3 regions of the Colwellia sp. MB3u-8 genome follow, and region 2 is predicted to be linked to each of the others. Evidence: predicted binding sites of a transcription regulator. Region 2 holds the regulator's gene; each other region holds the start of a gene.

Region 1 (7,502 bases), on a different contig from region 2:
GGCAGCTTATAATAATAAATGACTTGTTAGGCCCTTGCGTAAGATCAAAAAGTAAGGTCAAAAAACGCAAGATGAGCAAACGTGAAGTCAACAAATAGAAGGGCAAACAATGCAAGAGCAAAAATATATTTTAGTTGTCGATAATGATGCGACAAGACGTCATCAAATAGAAACAGTTTTAGCTTTTGTTGGCGAGTATTTTCATGTTTTTGCTGAAGAAAAAATTGATCAATATCTAGCTGAAGTGCCGAATATTCTGACCATTATTTTATGTGGTGACGTTTCTGCAAAGTTACAAAATATTATTAAATCTAAGCCAACCTACCCTTTTATTTATCACGATGTTATTGATAGAAAACAATTGAGTGGTTATGTCAATGTGATTGGTGAATTAACCAGACCGCTAAATTATGCACAATTAACCGAGTTAGTGCACCATAGTCACCAATACCATAATAACCTGCCGTCAAAACGTGGTTTTAATCGTCCCAACTCTTTATTTCGCTCTTTGGTGGGTACGAGTAGTGCAATGCAACAGGTACGATTTTTAATTGAACAAGTGGCCTCCTCTTCGGCCAGTGTCTTGATTTTAGGTGAGTCTGGCACAGGTAAAGAGGTGGTGGCGCGTAATATTCATAACTTGTCAGAGCGAAGTAAAGGGCCATTTGTGCCGGTTAATTGTGGTGCTATTCCCGCTGATTTATTAGAAAGTGAACTGTTTGGCCATGAAAAAGGGGCATTTACCGGCGCTATCTCTACGCGTAAAGGTCGCTTTGAAATGGCGGAAGGCGGCACACTATTTCTGGATGAAATTGGTGACATGCCACAACCCATGCAAGTAAAATTATTACGTGTATTACAAGAGCGAACCTTTGAACGGGTAGGTGGTGCTAAAAGTTTAAAAGCTAATGTTCGAATTGTTGCGGCAACACATCAACATTTAGAAGACATGATTAAAACTAATCATTTTCGTGAAGATCTTTACTATCGATTAAATGTTTTCCCTATCGAAACTCCGTCGCTAAGAGAGCGAAAAGAAGATATTCCACTCTTGTTGCAAGAGCTTATTTCACGATTTTCTGCTGAGCAAGGGCAGTCAGTGCGCTTTACTGAACAAGCGATTGAATCGTTAAAAGAGCATACTTGGGCCGGTAATGTGAGAGAACTCTCCAATTTAATTGAACGTATGATTATTATGTATGGCGAGCAGGTGGTTAATGTTGGACAACTACCCTTGAAGTATCAACACTTAGATATAGATGACTATCAACCTGAATATCCTGAAGAGTTACAAGAACGTGAAGCGATTAATGAAATGTTTTCAGGTGTTGATTATGAAGATGAAGAAGAGGTTATGGTACAAACTAGCCCAGAAGCGGCGAGCGCTGATAGTGGCAATAACCTTGATGTGTTGCCAAATAGTGGTCTGAAGCTAAAAGAGTATTTAGCTGATTTAGAAATTTCCTTGATTAACCAAGCCTTAGGTAAAAATGATTGGGTTGTTGCTCGTTCAGCTGAGCTTTTAGGTATGCGCCGCACTACCTTAGTGGAGAAAATGCGTAAATATAATCTCCAGAAAGTCAGTTAATTATTTACTGCTATAAGCGCTAGGTAACAGCAAGATAAGTTAGTGCTGCTTTGTTAGCTTGATTGCGTAAAACGCCCTTGAAATAATGATTATTTCAAGGGCGTTTTATTTTTAGCACGGCCAATAAAGTCAGTTAAATACCCATTGTTTAAATACACATTATTTAAATAGACAGGGTAATAGCGCTTTTAGATCGCCGTTCAGTCTTTTTTTAACGGTTTGATGGTGTTAGCCATTTTATTGACAGCCAATATTCAGCGAAATAATTAACTTTAGTTACTGAATAATATCAGTTTAATTGATTGGCATACTTAATGCTTTGTTCGAGTGTACTTCTTTACTCGGGTAAAATATTATGGCACTTGCCTATTCGACATCGACCAATTCTTCTTCAGCCAATTCTGCGCTGAATCGTGTAGTAACTTCCTTTGATGAGGTTAGTTTTAAACGCGAGCAATCCAATCGACTAGAAAGCGAAAACTACGCGGGTGAGTTGGCGTACTTACGTCAACAAAACAAACAGCTGCAACACGTTATTGATGTTATGCCAACGGGGATGATCATGCTTGATGGCAACGGTATTGTGGTGAAAATTAATGACAGCGCTAAACGTTTGCTTGATGAGCCCATTTTGGGGCAACCTTGGTTTGGTGTGATTAAACGCTCTTTTAAACCCCGCGCTGATGATTGGCACGAGGTGTCTTTAAATGATGGTCGCCGGGTAAAATTAGAAATTACCACTTTAGGTGGTCAACCTGGGCAGTTGATCATGATTACTGACTTAACCGAAACGCGGCTTTTACAAGATAAGCTTGGCCAATTACAGCGACTATCGTCTTTAGGGCGTATGGTGTCAAAATTGGCTCATCAAATTCGTACGCCATTATCGGCTGCCATGCTGTATGGCGCTAATCTCCGCAATAAAAAACTTAGCCCTGATGCACGGGTTAATTTTCAAGACAAATTAATGTTACGTCTACATGACTTAGAGCAGCAAGTTAATGACATGCTATTGTTTGCTAAAAGTGGCAGTAAAGCGGTTGTTGAACCGCTTAATATCAACCAACTGATTGAGCAAGCCAAACAAGCAATTGAGCCGCAAGTGAGTCAAGCTGGCGCAAAAGTCCATCTGAATTTTTGCCAACAAGGCTGTGAGATTTTAGGCAATGTGAGTGCCTTGTCAGGGGCAATTCAAAACTTAATACACAATAGTTTATCTGTGATTAAAGCCAATGCCGTTATCAATATTAGTGCTTACTGTCAGGGCGAATATGCCTACATTAGTGTGCGCGATAATGGCCCTGGCATTAGTGGTGAGCTAGCCGATAAAATATTCGAACCTTTTTATACCTCAAGAAGCCAAGGTACAGGTTTAGGCCTAGCCGTGGTGAAATCAGTCACTCATGCACACCAAGGTGAAGTGAGTTTGTTAAGTCAGCCAGGCGAAGGGGCACATTTTTGTATGAAAATACCCTTACTGGTCAGTGAAGAGACTAACGCGACATTGACTGAGCATAAAAACGAGACATTTTTGTCTAAGGAGCTTAGTCATGAGCACAAGTAAAATAATGGTTGTTGAAGATGATGCCGGACTGAGAGAGGCACTGGTTGATACTTTGCTATTGGCGGGCTATCAATGTTTAGCCGTAGACTCAGGTGAAGACGCACTGATAAAACTCAAGTCGCATAACGTCGATTTAGTGGTGAGTGATGTACATATGGGGGGCATGTCAGGACTGTCTTTATTGAAAAGTATTCGCCATAACTATCCCAAATTGCCAGTATTGATCATGACCGCGTATGGCACTATTGATGATGCGGTACAGGCCATGCGAGACGGTGCACGCAATTATATGGCCAAACCCTTTGCGCCAGAAGTTTTACTGAATATGGTCAGTCAGTATGTGCCGTTACAAGTGAATGATGGTGGCGACCCTGTTGTGGCTGATGCTCAAAGTCTTGAGTTATTAAAGCTCGCCAAGAAAGTGGCTAATACTGAAGCCTCTGTGATGGTTTTGGGACCTAGTGGCTCAGGTAAAGAAGTGCTGGCACAATATATTCACAATTACTCGCCACGTAGCCAAGCGCCTTTTGTAGCGATTAACTGTGCTGCTATTCCTGAAAATATGCTTGAAGCCACTTTATTTGGTTATGAAAAAGGCGCTTTTACTGGCGCTATTCAAGCTTGTCCGGGCAAGTTTGAACAAGCGCAAGGCGGCACGATTTTACTTGATGAAATAACCGAAATGGATTTAAGTTTACAAGCAAAAATTTTACGCGTGTTGCAAGAGCGAGAAGTAGAACGCATAGGTGGACGTAAAACCATCAGCTTAGATGTCAGAGTAATAGCCACCAGTAATCGCGATTTAAAAGCTGCTGTGCAAAGTGGTATTTTTAGAGAAGACTTATATTATCGACTGAATGTATTCCCATTAACCTGGTTGCCACTTAATGAACGCCGAGATGATATTCTACCCTTGGCGACCCATCTTATTAGCCGTATTTGCCAAAAAGACGGTAATGTTATGCCCGAATTCACCGCGGCCGCGCGTAGTAAATTACTGGCTTACGACTGGCCGGGTAATGTGCGAGAGTTAGACAATGTTATTCAACGGGCGTTAATTTTACAAAGTGATCGTTGCATTGATGCGAATGATTTATTGATCGATGACTTTGAAACACCCAAGGTAGCCAGTGAGGCAATAGACGCGGAAAAAAATGACAAACTCGGCAGTGAACTTAAATTACAAGAACATCAAATCATATTGGACACTTTGCATGCTTGTCGCGGTAGTCGTAAAGATGTGGCTGAGCGTTTAGGTATTAGTCCACGCACCTTACGTTATAAAATGGCTCGCATGCGTGATAGTGGTATTAATATCCCACTTTAAGAAAAAATAGGCTTAGTACTTGAATAGGCTTAGTAGCTGTTTGTAACAAAAAAACGACGCTTTAACGTCGTTTTTTTCGTTTTATTAATTATTTATTTATATTGACTATATTTATTTATGTTCAGTTTCTATCTGATTTTAAAGTCTTTTTAAAAATTTCAAAGGATATTCTAGCTTTTTTATCAGGTGATTTTTTCAATATTTTGCGATATTATTTAGCTTGGCACTATGCTTGCTTTAACCTTAGGTAACATTAAGTAACAAGAAATTGACGAAAGCGAGATAGCCATGGATATTAAAACTAATTCTTTATACGCCCAAATGCAAAGCATGTCGATGGAAGCTATGGGTAATAAACTACCTATAGGTGAAGCAAATGGCATGGGTACACCACCGGTGAGCAAAGCCGGTAGTGACTTTGGTAGCTTGTTAAAAGATGCTGTAAATAATGTCAATGAACTACAACAAGATGCGGGTGCAAAGCGTACTGCTTTTGAACTTGGCGATCGCAGTGTTACTTTGGCTGACACTATGATTTCGGCGTCAAAGGCAGGTATTGCTTTCGATGCGACCGTTCAGGTGCGTAATAAGTTTGTTGAAGCTTATAAAGAAATTATGAGCATGCCGGTATAACGGCTCAGTGGTTAAGCATAAAACGATAGTGACGCGGAGAGAGTAAGTGGCAGATTCAACAAACAACACAAATTTAACCTTGGCAGAGGGTAACCATGACTTAGTCGCCAATGATAGTTCAGATGATGTTGGTGAACAAAAGTCAGGTTTAGCCGCTGCTATGGGTAATGTTGATTTTCTACGTCAAATGACCATAGTGATTGCGCTAGCGATTTGTTTCGCGATTGCTGTGTTTGTTATCATGCTAGCCAATGAAGCAGAATATCGTTTTTTAACTAAATTGCCCACCGAGCAATTGATTAAAACCATGGATTTTCTGGACAGCAAGCAAGTTGAATACCGTCAAGAAAACAACACAATATCGGTAGAAAGTGACCAATACCAAGATGTTAAGTTGATACTAGCTCGTGGTGGCCTAAGTGATGCGCCTTCTGAGGGCAGCGAAATTCTTATGCAAGATATGGGTTTTGGTGTGAGTCAACGGCTTGAAACTGAACGTTTAAAGCATTCTAGAGAACAGCAACTTGCCCGAACCATTGAAGAGTTAAAATCTATTTCACGCGCTCGAGTTTTATTAGCCATTCCGCGTGAAAATGTCTTCGCTAAACGTGAGAAAAATCCGTCAGCTACTGTGGTACTAACCTTGAGTCGGGGCCGCTTGCTATCTGAAGAAGAAGTTGACGCTGTGGTAGATATTGTCGGATCGGCCGTGCAAAGTTTATCGCCGAATCGGGTCACTGTGACCGACCAAAATGGTCGTTTATTAAATTCTGGCTCACAAGATTCTGTGTCGTCACGCTCACGTAAAGAATTTGAAATTGAACAAAAACGTGAAGCAGAATACATGGATAAGATTGATTCGATCTTAATTCCAGTGGTAGGTTTAGGCAACTTTACCGCACAAGTTGACGTGGCCATGGACTTTACCAATACCGAAGAAACTCAACGGCGTTATAATTCAGATTTACCGGCTTTGCGTAGCGAAATGAAAGTTGAAGATAATACTATTGGTGGTTTACTCGGGGGTATTCCAGGTGCGTTAACCAATCAACCACCGCTGGACAGTAATATTCCCGAAGATGCTACGGGCAATGCGCAACAGCAAACCATGCCGGGCCGCAAACATACAGAGTCGACACGTAATTATGAACTCGACGAGGCTATTAGCTACACCAAACAACAAACCGGCGTTATTCATCGCATTAGTGTCTCTGTTGCCTTAGATTACTTGTCAGAGCTCAATAAAGAAGGTGAACCTGTACCAACACCACGCTCTGTACAAGAAATGGCTAATATTCGTCGTTTATTGCAAGGCAGTATTGGTTTTAATTTACAACGTGGTGATTCATTAGAGGTGGTGACTTTACCGTTTTCTCGTCCAGAAATTATAGCCGTGGCTCCACTAGTATGGTGGAAAGATCCCACTATTTATAAATATGCAAAATTGCTTGGCGCCGTTATCTTAATTGCTACCCTGTTTATTGCTGTGGTGCGTCCGATGTTAAAACGCTTAATTCATCCCGAAAAAACCCCGAGTGACTACGGTGATAAGTCGCTTGATAGTCATGTTGATTTGGGGGATGAAACCATGGACATGTTATCATCTGAATTTGATGCGGGCTCAATTGGCTTTGCTCCTGATGGCAGTTTACAATTGCCTGATTTACATCGCGATGGTGATATATTAAAGGCAGTACGAGCACTAGTGGCAAACGAGCCAGAATTATCATCGCAAGTCGTTAAAAGTTGGTTAACCGAAAATGAGTGATGAAAATCAAGAAGTAGCAGAGCAACAATCGTCTGGTTATGACGTCAATAAACTTGACGGCGCTGAAAAAGCCGCGATTTTATTGTTGAGTCTTTCAGAAGAAGATGCGGCACAAATACTAAAACACTTAGAGCCGAAGCAAGTGCAAAAAGTGGGTATGATCATGGCCGGTATGGAAGATTTTACTCAACAAAAAATTACCGCCGTGCATAAGTTATTTATTAACGAAATTCAAAATTTTTCTACTATTGGTTTCAAAAGTGAAGAGTTTGTCCGCAAAGCATTAACCGCAGCATTAGGCGAAGATAAAGCGGGTAACCTTATTGATCAAATTGTCAAGGGTGGTGGTGCTAAGGGCCTTGATTCTTTGAAATGGATGGACTCGAAGCAAGTGGCGAACATTATTCGTAATGAACATCCTCAAATTCAAACCATAGTTTTATCTTACCTTGAACCGGATCAGTCAGCAGAAATACTGACCCAGTTCGCCGACAAAGTGCGCTTGGATCTTATGATGCGTATTGCCAATTTAGAAGAAGTTCAACCCGCGGCATTGCAAGAATTAAATGAGATCATGGAAAAACAATTTGCCGGTCAAGCGGGTGCACAAGCCGCGAAAATG
Region 2 (7,502 bases):
GTAAAAAGCGTGCATCAAAAACATAATCTGCATCTTGTGGTACACCATGTTTAAAACCAAATGATTCAAACACAACCACCATTGAGCCAGACGTTTTACCCAGAATTCGTTCTCTCACTAAGTCAGCGAGTTGGTGCGGCGTTAGTTGACTGGTATTGATGTATAAGTCTGCCCGACTAGCGATGGGCTCAAGTAATTTTTTCTCCAAGGCAATCGCTTGGTCTAGCGCAATATTTTGCTTGATCAGCGGATGTAAACGTCGGGTTTCACTGAACCGGCGAATAAGGTCACTATCATCAGCATCTAAATACAGTATGCTCAATTCTACTGCATTGGGCAGGTATTCAATAATTTCGGGTACGTCGTTAGGATCGGCAGGCAGGTTACGAACATCGAGACTTACGGCAACATTTTCATAATCATTAATAACCGTATGGGTCAGTGCGGGTAACAAGTTGACAGGGATATTATCAACACAATAATAACCTAAATCCTCTAAAACACGCAGTGCAACACTTTTCCCTGATCCTGAACGGCCACTTACAATAATTAATTTCATCCGTGTTTAACTCGCTTGTTGTATTAACTGAAACAGTTCTTGATTACTTTTGCATTTACGCACTTGCTTGCAAAATTGCTTGTCACGAAAGATTTTTGCGATACTTTGCAGCGTACTCAAGTGGCTCTGGCATTCTTCTTCAGGAACGAATAAGGCAATAAAAATATCAACGGGACGATGATCAATAGCGTCAAAATTAATCGCTTGTTCTGTGGTAATAACCACGGCAATAGGTTTAGTAGGCGTAGCATTTTCTAGACGGCCATGAGGTATAGCAATGCCATTACCTATGCCGGTTGAGCCCATTCTTTCGCGCTTAACTAAGCTTTCTAAGAGCTGAAAAGTATCATGGCTGTCGAGTTTATCGGCGGCCAAGCGACTTAAATATTCTAATATACGTTTTTTACTGGCACCCGGTGCTGCACAAATAGTGCAGTCCGGGGTTAAGATGTCTTGCAACTTCATAAACTTCTAAGACCTGTAGCGAAATGGCGCTAATGTTTGTTGATTTTGCCTTTATATTTCAATATTTGGCGATCTAGCTTGTCAATTAATGCATCAATCGATGCATACATGTCACTATGTTGTGCCTTAGCATGAACTTCAGTGCCACTTAAGTGCACTGTTGATTCAGCAATCTGATTCTGTTTTTCTACCGTTAATACTACATGTACATTATTGATATGATCAAAATGACGCTCTAGTTTTTCAAACTTGCCATTGACATAATCACGTAATGAATCAGTAACATCGACATGGTGTCCAGTAAGATTAATTTGCATATACTTCAATCCTCTTTATTGGCTGAATAAAACTGCCTACAATAGGCTTTTACGTTGATTTGATGGCGGTATAGCAAGTGACTCTCGATATTTGGCAATGGTACGCCTTGCCACTTGTATACCTTGCTCTGCTAAAATATCTGCCATTTTACTGTCGCTGAGTGGCTTTGCAGGCACTTCGGCAGCCACTAGCTTTTTAATTAATTCTCGAATAGCCGTTGATGAACATTCGCCGCCGTTTTCAGTACTTACGTGGCTCGAAAAAAAGTACTTAAGTTCAAAAATTCCTCTAGGCGTGTGCATATATTTTTGCGTGGTTACACGAGAAATAGTTGATTCATGCATATCTACGGCTTCGGCAATATCGTTCAATACCATAGGGCGCATCGACTCAGGTCCGTGTTCAAAAAATCCTTGTTGACGTTGCACAATGCAATTTGAAACCTTTAAAAGCGTTTCGTTACGGCTTTCTAAGCTTTTAATAAACCATTTTGCTTCTTGCAAGTTAGAGCGAATAAATTGATTATCAGTAGATGACTTCATTGAACGAGACATAGCCGCGTATTGCTGATTAACCGATAGTTTAGGGGCAGTGTCAGGATTGAGCTCTACTGTCCAGCGGCCGTTTTTCTTTTCAACAGACACGTCTGGGATAACATATTGTTCTTCACTTTTGATGACGCTATCACCTGGACGGGGATCTAAGCTTTGTATTAGGCGAATAACTTCGCGTAATTGCTCTTCTTTCAAGCGTAATTTACGCATCAATTGACGATAATCGCGATTACCGAGCAAATCAATATACTCGCTGACGGCGATTTTGCTTTCTGCTAACCAAGGGGTATCTTTAGCAAATTGATTAAGCTGAATACGCAAGCACTCGGGAATTGAGCGGGCGGCTACACCAACGGGGTCAAATACGTTAATACGCTTTAACACCACTTCAATCTCATCAAGTTCTACACCATCAATACCGACACTCTCTAAGATCTCTTCGGCTGAAACCGTTAAATAACCTGCTTCATCTATGGCTTCAATAATGGCAATGGCAATGGTTCTGTCAGTGTCACTAAAGGGCGTTAGTTCCATCTGCCAAATTAGATGGTCTTGTAATGAGTCTTTCGTTTCACCTTGATAAGTATAATCTTCTGAGGCATGGCCAACACCGCCACTACTGACACCGGCACTGAAGTTATCATCCCATGTGCTATCGCTATTTAGTTCTTCGGGGATGTCTGTTTTTGCTAAACCTTCAGAGGAGCTAATTTCGTCTATCGAGGGAGTGGAGTCTTCGCTGCCATCAGAGGATGCTGCTGCTGAGTTTTCGCCTACAGTTACCGAATATCCTGCTTCTAAATGGTCAGGGGTATTTTCTGAATTGTTATCGTGCGTTTCGTCAACTTCAAGCAAAGGGTTACTTTCAAGTGCTTCTTGAATCTCTAGTTGAAGATCCAAAGTCGATAATTGCAACAGTTTGATCGCCTGCTGCAATTGCGGGGTCATCGTTAACTGTTGTCCGATACGGAGTTGCAGAGTAGGACGCATTTACGTTTTATTTTCCCTATTCAAATTCATTAATTCAATTGGTTTCATTCACTATAGCGTGAATTGTTCGCCAAGGTATACATCTCTTACATGCTGATTTGCAAGAATTTGCTTTGAATTACCTTCAGCGATAAGTTCACCATGACTAACGATGTAGGCATGTTCACAAACATCGAGTGTTTCTCGCACATTGTGATCTGTGATTAAAATACCTATGCCACGATCTTTTAAGTGTAGGATAATTTTTTTTATATCACCTACCGAAATCGGGTCAACACCGGCAAAGGGTTCATCCAGTAGTATAAATTTAGGATCTGCGGCTAATGCCCGTGCTATTTCAACTCGTCGGCGCTCACCGCCAGATAAACTCATGCCTAAGTTATCTTTTATATGGCCTATGTTGAACTCTTCTAATAAATGTTCAAGTTTTTCTTGTCGGTCAACGTCACTAAGTGATTTACGTGTTTGTAAAATGGCCATGATATTGTCATTGACCGATAACTTACGAAAAATAGAGGCTTCTTGTGGTAAATAACCAATACCTTTTCTCGCGCGCTCGTGCATTGGCAGTAAGGTTATATCTTCATCATTTAAGACAATTGAGCCACTGTCGTTCTTCACCAAGCCAACAATCATATAAAAAGAGGTAGTCTTACCTGCGCCATTTGGCCCTAATAAGCCAACTATTTGTCCAGCTGAGACGTGCATACTGACGTTTTTAACAACTTTTCTGCCTTTATAGGACTTGGCAAGGCCGGTTGCTGATAATGTAGAAGTTGACATTTACTCTTGCTTATCCTTTGATTTTATAGGCAATTTAATTTTGTTCTTCGGCTGTAATACGGTTTCAACTTTATCATTGTCTAGGCTTTCAGCGTTGACATACTCGGTGGCAAAATTATAGGTGATTTTACTGCCACTCACTTTACTACCTTCTTGGCTAAGGAGGGCATTGCCTGAAATAACGACGGTATTCATACTCGGCTCATAACGGATTTCATTGGCTTGCAAATTGATTGGGCTACCATCTTGAAGCGTTTGTTCAAAGGTCGCCGGTGAGCCTTTGGCAATATAAATTTTGCTGTCACTGTTTTCTTGGGTGATAACCTGTACTAACTCAGCATGTATCCTTAGTGTGCCCTGAGAAATAATGACATTATCAATATAACTGAATATTTTATTTTTGAGATCGGCAGCTTGGCGTGAAGAAGATATTTTAATCTCTTGTTCTACGTCAAATTTTTCTGCACTTGCGACAGGCACTAATAATGCTAACGCCGTGAGGCAATATAAGTTACTTTTTAATTTTTTTATAAATAGTCTGTACATGTTCGGTCAATGTCATCTGTGTTGTGTTTAAGTCTACAATTAATCCTGAGCCATACATAGTAAATCCTTTACCTAATATTAAGATAGTTTGCTCTGAGCTGATAATATTAGTTTTTAAGTCCATTTCTAAATTTTTACCATGCACTTCCTGTATCAAACTTTCTTTATCAGTGGCGATTAAACGTACGCGATTTGCTAATTTTACTCGATTGTTATTATACAAGGTGCCTTCATTGGCGGTGATTTGCCAAGTAGGTTTGTTGTTCCTTGGGTATAAGGTATAGCGTGGATATTCAAAGTGTGTGACCCCTAATTCAGCATAATGTTCCATGCGTTTCGCTTCTACATTATAAGATAATGCCCCAGTATTTTTATACACATCACTGTTAAGGTTTTCAGCAATAAATTCAGGGTTATTCGCAGTATCGAGAATGTTGCTGGTTTCTTCCTTCGCGCCATACCATTCAAGTAAGCCATAGGTGGTCAAGGCCAATAAAAATAAGCTTATACTGACAAGGTATATGCGATTCATAGGCTAGCACCCGTGGCATCAGCTAAGGTATTTTGGCTTTGCATAATAATATCGCAAGTTTCGCGCACGGCGCCGAAACCCCCTCGGGTATAGGTGATGTAGTCACAAGATTTTAAAATGGCGGGGTGAGCGTCATTGACCGCAATACTGAAGCCAACATAATTAAGGCAGTCAAAATCTGGCATATCGTCGCCGATGTAAGCCACTTGTTCAGGCGCTAATTTTAATGCGGCGAGCATAGCTTTTAAAGCCGGTAGCTTATTTTCTTCACCTTGTACTATGTGCTTAACATTTAATGCGCTCATACGGGTTTGCACTATAGCTGAGGTTCTGCCCGTGATCACGGCTACATCAACGCCGCTTGCACCTAAGGCTTTAACGCCGTAACCATCTTTAGTATGAAAGGCTTTTAATTCTTCACCATTATTACCTAAGTAAATACGACCATCTGAAAAAACGCCGTCTATATCACAAACAAAGAGTTTGATGTTTTGCGCTTTTTGCCAAACACTTGGCGATACTTTTCCGTATAGACTGTTCAACTTTAGAGCACTCCAGATTTTAATAAGTCATGCATGTTCATAGCACCAATGGGTTGGTTATTATCGTTAACAATAATTAAGCCGTTAATTTTTTTGTCTTCCATGATCTTTAATGCTTCAGCCGCCAGCATATCTTGCTTAGCCACTAAAGGGTTTTTTGTCATCACGCTGATAATGCTGTCTTGGTGAATATTAATTTCTTCATCTAAAATACGGCGTAAATCACCATCAGTAAACAGGCCTATTAAGCTATTGTTTGCGTCAACAACAGCGGTCATACCCAAACCTTTTAGTGACATTTCAACTAAGGCATCTTTTATTTTAGCTTCTTGGCTTACTGTTGGCAGACGTTCGTCTTTGTGCATGATATCGGCCAAGCGTAATAATAGCCTTTTACCTAAGCTGCCACCGGGGTGAGATAAGGCAAAATCATCTGCAGTAAAGCCGCGCGCATTCAATAAAGCCACCGCTAGGGCATCGCCCATCACTAAGGCTGCTGTGGTGCTAGAGGTGGGTGCCAAGCCTAATGGGCAAGCCTCTTGTGCTACTTTTACACAAACATGGCTATCGGCAAGTTTAGCCAGCGTAGAGTCAGGATTACCCGTCATGGCGATGAGTTTTGTGCCGATACGCTTTAGAACCGGAATAATGGCCAAGACTTCGCCAGTTTCACCCGAATTAGAAATGGTCAGTACCACATCATCTACAGTCACCATACCGAGATCGCCATGGCTTGCTTCCCCCGGGTGAATAAAAAATGCGGGTGTGCCGGTACTCGCTAAGGTTGCGGCAATTTTGCCACCAATATGTCCCGACTTTCCCATACCGATCACGATGACGCGGCCCCGACAATTAAACATTAACTCACAAGCTTGAGCAAAGTCGTCGTCAATAAATTGCGACAATTGTGCAATAGCTTGCTGCTCAATGTTAATGACATTTAGGGCTAATTGTTTAAAGTTTTTCATTGCTATAAACCACTTGTTACCTGTTGATTTGACTAAAAAGTAGTACTTGATAACCAATAAATACGGCTAATAATAGTAACCCTTTCGCCCGCGTGATGCGAAATTTTCCACCTCGACTAAAACAAAGTATAAATAATAAGAAGGTTGTTGCCAGCATAAATGGCGCGTCACGCACAGCGGCGGAATGATCGATATCGCCCGGCGCAATTAAGCCAGCTAACGATAAAACCGCAAGAATATTAAAGATATTCGAACCAATAATATTACCGAGCGCTAAATCATCTTCTTTTTTAATGATACTCATAATACTGGCAGCTAACTCAGGTAGGCTAGTACCAATAGCAATAACCGTTAAGCCGATGACTAAATCACTAATGCCAAAAGCTTTGGCTATAAATATTGATGAGTCAACCAAAAAACTAGCACTTAGCGGCAGTAATATCATACCGACCACTAGCCAGATTACCGATTGTTTGGTACTGACCCCATCAGGCACTTCTTGTTCTGCTTCTAAGACCATTTTATCGTCGATAGGGTTTTGTTTTGCACGTCTTAACGTGACGACAAGCAAGGTAGCAATATAAAGTACAAAACCGATAATCAGTATTAAGCCTTCATTAAAACTAAAGTTGCTGTTGGCTAGCATATATGTCGCGATAGCCGTAACAACCAAAATAAGCGGGATTTCACGTTTGATGGTCGTTGAGGAAACTGATAAAGGATGAAACAGTGCCGTTAAGCCTAATACTAACGCAATGTTGGTAATATTTGAGCCAATGGCATTGCCGACGGCAGTATCGACATTACCCTGTAAAGAAGCGGTGACCGCTATCATCATTTCAGGTGCTGAAGAGCCCATAGCAACAATAGTTAAGCCAATTATCATGGGAGAAATACCCAGATTTCGTGCTAATGCTGAGGCACCAAATACAAATTTGTCTGCACTCCACACTAAAGTGATTAGTGAAAGTAATAAGATCAAAATTTGGATGAACATTCAAAGCTCCTGTTTGGCTAAGATAAATAAATAGTGTTTGTGCTAATTGATGAAAGACAAAGAGGAATTATAAACCACTGATGGTAACCGATGACACTCAATTAATACTCATTTTGCTAACATAACGTGAGCGAAAAGCATTATAAACTTTTTCTGATATTATTGGCACGTGGATTCACAATAAAATAACTAAGCCAAAAAAAAGGCTTATTCATTACGCTAACTTTACACTTGCGTTACATTTATAT
Region 3 (7,502 bases), on a different contig from region 2:
GCAGATAATCTTTGGGATGAAGCTTTTGAAGAAGTACCAGGTACGCCTGGACGCGGAGAACAATACACGCTTAGTGCTACTTACCACTGGTAACATGGTTAAATGTACTTGCATCGGCCCCAGCTAATTGGCTGGGGTCAAATTATTACTCAGTAGCATTTGAATAATAGTTAATTATTACAAAAAGTTATTGAATAAACTAACCTTAATTATTAGAGACCTTGAATGATTTATCTCGTGATACCTACGCTAATTTGGGCTTTTTCTTTTGGTCTTATAGGCAACACGCTCAAAGGTCTTGACCCACTTCAAATAGCAGATACCCGACTATTATTTGCGCTGATTGCTTTTCTGCCCTTTATAAAACTGGCTAACACCAACCGGCAGGAAAAATGGCAACTGATACTGCTTGGCGCATTGCAATACGGTGTCATGTATACCTGTTATCTTTCCGCTTTTCGTTATATACCATCACATTTAGTGGCGCTATTTAGCGTGTTTACGCCACTTTATATCGTTATTATCAACGATCTTCGACAGCGTTGTTTTACACCTTGGTATTTAGTGGCGACACTACTGTCTGTTTTTGGCGCCGCGGTTATAAAAATGGACGATATAGACTCAAGCGAAATTTGGTTAGGGTTTTTCCTGATGCAAATAGCCAATATGGCTTTTGCTTTTGGGCAAGTTTATTATCGCGACTGGAAACAAGACAGACCAGATATTAGTGACAGCTCTGTATTTGGTTTTTTATACCTAGGTGCGGCGATTTTTACTAGCATAGCGACACTGTTAATTTCTTCGCAGCCTCCAATTCCTTTAGACGCAACACCAACGCAGTGGTTGGTTTTAGTTTATATGGGCTTCATTGCCTCAGGGCTTGGTTTCTTCTTTTGGAATAAAGGCGCAACCCAAACCAGTGTCGGGGTATTAGCCACGTTTAACAATGCAGTTGTGCCACTGGCTATGTTTGCCTCCTTATTTATTTTTGGTGAAGCCAAGGGCGGATCACCAGAAGAACTGCTCAGGCTTGCCATAGGATCACTGTTAATTGTGGCAGCACTCTTGATCGCAAAACGAAAATAAATTCTAAGTGCTAGATGCTAGGTGTTTGTGGAATATTTATCGCTAAGCTGCTTGAATATCCGTGCATCCTTCTATTATTGGGGGGTAAGTGATATGAGTCGTGCGAAAATAAGCATGGAATTAAGTATGAAATCAAGCCGACACTCACTGATAAAAACAGCTAGGTTGTTTGCGCAAATTTAAGGTCAGTGTCAGAGTAAACTTTCAACTATCGCCCATCTAGGCGTCAGACTAAATTCGGCTATTTTGTCGAAAAATTTGCCAACAAAATAGTTGCTATATTTCAAATCAGCACCTGAAGCGTTAGATTTAATTTCAGGTGCTTTGAACCGACAGATTTTCAAGTAGCTAATGTATCTACCGATAACCCACTGACCGGCTAAGCTTTGTCATGCTCGGTAATGCTATACAAATCATGACGTCTATCTCGCATAGTATGTACAGAGCCATGGCTATGTAACTGCTTTAATAAATCTATATTTACGTCTACGATAACGGTCATTTCTGAATTGGGTGTTGCTTCCGCTTTAATACCTGTAGTCGGGAAAGCAAAGTCAGACGGCGTAAAGACGGCAGATTGCGCATATTGAATATCCATATTATTCACTTTTGGCAAATTACCTACTGCGCCAGCAATAGCGACATAGCACTCATTTTCAATCGCTCTTGCCATCGCACAGTGACGTACTCGAGTGTAACCATTTTGGGTGTCGGTTAAGAAGGGCACAAACAAAATATTCATCCCTTGATCGGCCAGTATTCTGGAGTACTCTGGAAATTCGACATCATAACAAATCATGATACCAATTTTGCCACAGTCAGTATCAAACACCTTGAGGTTTTTACCACCCACCATAGACCAGCTACGCACTTCTGCTGGTGTTAAATGAATTTTATCGTAACGTTCCCATGAGCCATCACGACGACACAAAAAACCCGAGTTATAAAGATTGCCATCAACAAAAAACGGCATACTACCGGTAATAATATTAATATTGTAACTAATGGCAAATTCGATAAATTTATCGCGAATTTGTTCAGTATATTCTGCTAACCGGCGAATACTTTCAGTTAAACGTAAGTGATTAAATTCGGCCATTAAGGGGGCATTAAACAATTCAGGAAACAAGACAAAGTCACTTTTGTAATCTGAGACGGCATCGACATAAAATTCCATTTGTTCAAATAAATCATCAATGCTTTTCATGGAACGCATTTGCCATTGCACTAAACCTAAACGCACTTCTGAGCGTGGGGCATTGATCAGTTTTACCGATTTAGTATAAAAAATATTGGGCCATTCAAGTAACGTGGCATATTCCATTGATTCCTTATCACCCGATAAGTAACCGGTCAGTAACTTGCGGACATAAAAATCATTGGCAAGTTGAAAACTTAATACCGGATCATATAATTCTTTAATTTTAACTTTTTCAATGTACTGCTTTGCACTCATTTTGTCAGCATGCTGTGCATAGTTAGGCATACGCCCGCCCGCTACAATGGCGCGTAAATTCAAGTTTTCGCAAAGTTCTTTACGCGCATCGTACAAACGTCTAGCCAAACGTAAACCACGATAATTAGGATGGATAAAAACCTCAATACCATACAAAGAATCACCTTTGGGATCATGATTATCAAAGGTCATGTCGCTCGTGATTTCAGCATAAGTATGTTCATCACCAAAATCAGCATATTCGATTATTAATGAAAAGGCACAGCCGACTACAACACCATCAACCACCACACAGATTTGCCCATCTGGAAATTTAGTTAATAAAGCTTTTACCGTAGATTCATTCCAGGTGGCTAATTCTTTATTAAGGTAAACTGATTCACTCGCTTGTCGAAGCTCTGTCATATCTTGTAAAGTTAAATGACGGACGGTAACGCTATTTGCTTCCATTTATATTCCTAATCGATATTGGTAATAATCATTCCTTTCTCTCATCGTAGAGTGCAAAAAGACGATTATTGTGATTTGTATACCAAAAAATCAACTTATACAAGCATATTTAAAAAAATGTCGCACAGCCAAACATCAGCCCAGATAGCGCTTAGGAACTTATCAGGCCAACCATAATAACTTGTGCATATTTCCCGCAATAAACTCAACTAAAATTCAACGGCTTGGTAAGTAGGGTGGAAAACGTCTAGCTAGGAGCCCTTTATTAATAAAGGGCTATTTTAATAGATCAGCAAGACACCAACTAGCAGGTTATTACTGCTAGATTAAAATGACGGCCTTAGTCAGGAGCATGCTAAAGGGTGTGTATTAGATACTTTCTAACATCTTGCTACTGTTAGGGTTAAATCATAAATAGGACGCAGAATAGATGGGATAGAGGCATTTATTGGTACTAATGAAACACTATAGAATTCGACTATGCTATAGAGACAAAAAAGCCCTAACCGAGCTTAGGGTTTGACGCTTACTGCGCAGGAATGGTGCCGACTGCCGGAGTCGAACTGGCGACCTACTGATTACAAGTCAGTTGCTAGGTGGTGGTTATGTGTTAAATATACTGCTCTGTAGTGGTGTTTAGTTGGTAATTAGCACTACTGAGTTTTAATCAATTACACTACCTTATTGTCTGTTTAAAGTGGTTTAATCTGATTTTTAGATAATTAATTTGTAGTTTTATGTGTAACTCACTCATCTAATACTATTGTTACCGTAAACTAATTAAATATGAGCTTGTTAATATTATGCAATTAAATTAAGTGATTGATGAGTTGATTGTGTCAGGTTATTTTACAGTTAAGATATGTATGTTGAACCTTTTTTTTTATTATATTGAAATCATTGGATATTATAAGTTTGGCATATCTTTTGCTTTAAATTAAACATCATAAAGTGATGACGTTTCACTTTTAGCATTTACCTTCGAATAATAGTGTATGAAGGAATTAAAAGGAATATCAAATGAGTTTAAAATTTTTGAATAAGACTATAGCTGGATTGGTAATCGCTGCTAGTTGTTTAGTAAGTGTGGCTAATGCGGGGATAATATATTCTAATGATTTTGAATCAGGCTCAATTGCAGTCGAATTTTCCAATTATAATAGTGTAGTTTCTGCACCTAATGGTCAAAGCTTTATTGGAACTTTGAACAATGGTGCGACACCAACATTGAACCTTAATAGCCTTGCACTGCATTCATCAATAACTATTGACTTTGATATATATGGTATACGTAGTCTTGATGGTACTGACTCTGGCGATAACTTTGAATTTTTCATCAATGATTTGTCACAGTTTGTAGATTTTTATGGCCATTCTGGGGGCGTCATTGTGGGTCCAACAACAGGGAGATTAATTTCACATGATTCATCAGATTTTGGTTATGGGCATTTTTATGGAGGGGTTAGTACCTACCATTATTCAATAACTTTGGCGCATGTTGATCCGTCAATTAGTTTTGGTTTTATGGCTAATACGGACTCAGGAATGGATGATGAAGCTTTTGGCTTAGATAACGTAGTTGTTAGTTTTGTACCCAGTGCAACTGCTGATGTACCAGAACCATCTACACTTGCTATTTTTGCATTAGGCATGATGGGTTTAGCATCACGTCGATTTAAGAAATAATCTTAATTTAGTTTCTTCGTAGCAAATTCTAGAAAACATCGATTGTAATGATTGGTGTTTTTTTTGTTTCTAGTGGTTGGTGATAGCTTACTTCACTGTTAAATCATTATCCTAGGTTCCTTAATCCTTGTTATCTTACCATTTCAGTAACTTGAAAATATAGTTGCACCAGTCACCAACACAACTACACGTCATAATTTCATTTTTAAAGATAAATATATGCTTGTATGCCCAATTAGGATAAGTAACTGTATCGAGCCGAGAGCATTAAAAATAGTATTGTTTAATGCCTTTTAAATGGCGTTTAAGGCAATATTTTTACATTATTTAGTATCTGGCTACTTCAAGGTTAAAGGTGCTCAATTAGGCGGAGTACAGCTTGAAATATATCGTCAAATGATGATGAATATGCATTATTGGTATTCTTCAAAATTGACAGGATTTAAGTGCTATGAATAACTTCAATTTAAGTTGTTAATCGTGTGGTAGGGGTCATATATGTGGTGATTTTCAATGAATTATATTTTCGGTATTTGGGTAAGTATTTCCCCTAGGGATAGATAAGAAACCTCTAGGCAAGATTAAGGCTTAATACTTCAGATATAGGAGCGGTGTCTTTTCTTTAGTTGGGCTATTGAGCTTATTTGAGCTACTGATTCAATCAGTGTCAGTTTATTTTATGAATGGTACCGACTCCCGGAGTCGAACTGGCGACCTACTGATTACAAGTAAGGAATAAATGATGCAATAGTGACTAAACCTAAGGGAATGCTGAAAATGTGGCAACTCCACATTTGCACTAAAATCATCAAATCACTATAAAACGTAACAATAAAACTAAAGTACCGGAGAAAGACCGGAAAACCTGTCAGGTCATAGAATGGTCAAACTGCAAGTAAGTAATCGCCAATGCTGAAGCAAACAGAAAATAGCCTAGAGCAGCCATTGGTATTGGTCAGAAGTAAAGCCCAACAGCCAATACGAAATCGTCACTCAAGCACGAATCCGGAAAATCCACTTGACAGGTGACAGCCTACCCACAAAAACATGCTCAGTTTGCATTCAGTTCGCGCGCCCTAAAATCAGGCGCGAAGTGAAAGTAAAATGAGTATGGAATAAAGGTTCGTGACAAGTGAAAGTTGGGTTGAGTGGCAATGTGACTAAGAAGTTACTAAATTTCGCATCAAAAACTGCAGTTATCACAAAAACCTACTAGGTTGTAATGCTTATACAGAGTTAGGCATACGCATGCATAATATTGAAAAATATATATTAATGGCCAATTTGTTAGTGAAAAAATGGACTTTTAAAAGTGTATAAGTTATAAAGCGCTTGCAAATAAAATATTATCTAATAAGGGACTTTTTAATGAATAAATCTTTACTAATGGCAGTATTCGCCGGATTAACTTTAGGTGGTTGTACTCATCGCATGGCGGATGTAACTTACATTTCAACAAAAGCTGTAAATCAAGAGCAGATATCAACGGCTTCGACTGATAATGTTAGAGTTACAGGTGAAGATATGAAACAAATTATTGTTTTCATACCGACAGGACGTCCAGATATGAAGGAGGCTCTTGATAATGCAATCGAGACAAAACCGTGTGGTATTGCCTTGAAGGATGTGACTCTAACGAGTCATTCATGGTATATTCCTTATATTTACGGGCAGCGAAAAATAATTGCAGAAGGAAAAGTTTTAGAGGATAGAAATTGTTTAGCTAAGCAATCGAATAAAAGCACAACAACTCCTTTAGCTACTACTTCAGAGTCTACTTCAACGACAGCTAATTAATTTAGTTAATGTGTTGGTAATTTGTAGTAGCTCAGGTTTGAGCTACTACAAATTAGTACAATGACAAAATAATACCTATTCCATTAATTAACTTCCCACTTTTATCCAGTCTCTAGAGCAAAGTTTTATCACCCTAGATACGTCTGAAATAAAAACATTCCAAGCTCGACTATATTCATCAACAATATTTTTATATCAACTAAAGCATCGGTTCGCTAATTCATTTTGTCTTAACCATTGCCATACTTGTTCAATAGGATTTAGCTCAGGTGAATAAGGGGGTAACTTTATGATTGATACATTATTAAACTTTTCGGACAAGTGGGCTTGATGCCAAGCGGCACCATCAAAAACTATATCACTTATCAGGCAACACTTATTAGGCCAGCCATAATAACTTGTTGGAATCGATGGCGCCGACTGCCGGAGTCGAATTGGTGACCCACTGATTACAAGGTATCGACTTGGTATAGCTAAAGTCACTATTTATGTGGATTAATTAGATGAATAATATGTTGAAATACAATAATGCTCTAAGGGTTTTAAATTAAATATTCTCTAAGTAAACTTTAAATAACAGGAAAGCCTAATTGTGCTTTTAACTTAGTTGCTTGTCGACGTGATATCTCTACTTCACTTTTGTTTATAAGCTGAGCGGTAAAACCATAGTTAATATTCTGTTCGAGCTTTTCAATCGCGTCTATGCGTAAAATATCAACACGGCTAGCACGGAAGTAACTATTGCTGTTTAAACGCGCTTCTATTTTATTTAACGAGCTGTGTAAGTAAGCTTTACCATGTGCAGTATAAATAGCCGCATGGTTACCAATACTTTCAAAGCGCACTATGTCACCTAAACGAATAATTCTCATATTTTCAGCAAATTTAACCATCAGCTTAAAGTCATCGTCTAATGGTTCTTGGCTGATAGCTTGTTCTACTTTTGTTAATCGACCAATCGCTTGGCTTAGCCGTTCCGGTATTATAGGTTTTACTAAATAATCAATAGCATTTAAGCCAAAAGCAT

Evidence for each region. The regulator sigma-54, encoded in region 2, starts transcription at its own class of promoters, with help from an activator protein. The targets are predictions, from matches to a motif close to GTTGGCACGNNNNTNGNNT.
Region 1: the regulator sigma-54 is predicted to act here: its motif matches at 4,699-4,717, upstream of fliE (flagellar hook-basal body complex protein FliE).
Region 3: the regulator sigma-54 is predicted to act here: its motif matches at 3,907-3,925, upstream of H4J54_RS05150 (PEP-CTERM sorting domain-containing protein).

What each region holds. Positions count from the first base shown of each region.
Region 1 is NZ_JACGVA010000058.1:240,209-247,710, reverse strand. It holds gene H4J54_RS05820 (sigma-54 dependent transcriptional regulator) at 110-1,588, shown strand; gene H4J54_RS05815 (PAS domain-containing sensor histidine kinase) at 1,944-3,152, shown strand; gene H4J54_RS05810 (sigma-54 dependent transcriptional regulator) at 3,139-4,479, shown strand; gene fliE (flagellar hook-basal body complex protein FliE) at 4,768-5,112, shown strand; gene fliF (flagellar basal-body MS-ring/collar protein FliF) at 5,159-6,880, shown strand; gene fliG (flagellar motor switch protein FliG) at 6,873-7,502, shown strand, end outside.
Region 2 is NZ_JACGVA010000068.1:266,292-273,793, forward strand. It holds gene rapZ (RNase adapter RapZ) at 1-559, opposite strand, end outside; gene ptsN (PTS IIA-like nitrogen regulatory protein PtsN) at 566-1,024, opposite strand; gene hpf (ribosome hibernation promoting factor) at 1,054-1,341, opposite strand; gene H4J54_RS13630 (RNA polymerase factor sigma-54) at 1,378-2,886, opposite strand; gene lptB (LPS export ABC transporter ATP-binding protein) at 2,938-3,669, opposite strand; gene lptA (lipopolysaccharide transport periplasmic protein LptA) at 3,670-4,215, opposite strand; gene lptC (LPS export ABC transporter periplasmic protein LptC) at 4,181-4,747, opposite strand; gene kdsC (3-deoxy-manno-octulosonate-8-phosphatase KdsC) at 4,744-5,289, opposite strand; gene H4J54_RS13655 (KpsF/GutQ family sugar-phosphate isomerase) at 5,292-6,257, opposite strand; gene H4J54_RS13660 (calcium/sodium antiporter) at 6,274-7,254, opposite strand.
Region 3 is NZ_JACGVA010000058.1:83,550-91,051, reverse strand. It holds gene H4J54_RS05165 (TonB-dependent siderophore receptor) at 1-93, shown strand, start outside; gene H4J54_RS05160 (EamA family transporter) at 226-1,086, shown strand; gene H4J54_RS05155 (carbon-nitrogen hydrolase family protein) at 1,466-2,992, opposite strand; gene H4J54_RS05150 (PEP-CTERM sorting domain-containing protein) at 4,013-4,678, shown strand; gene H4J54_RS05145 (hypothetical protein) at 6,047-6,475, shown strand; partial or broken gene H4J54_RS19380 (transposase) at 6,563-6,832, opposite strand; gene H4J54_RS05135 (LytTR family DNA-binding domain-containing protein) at 7,045-7,502, opposite strand, start outside.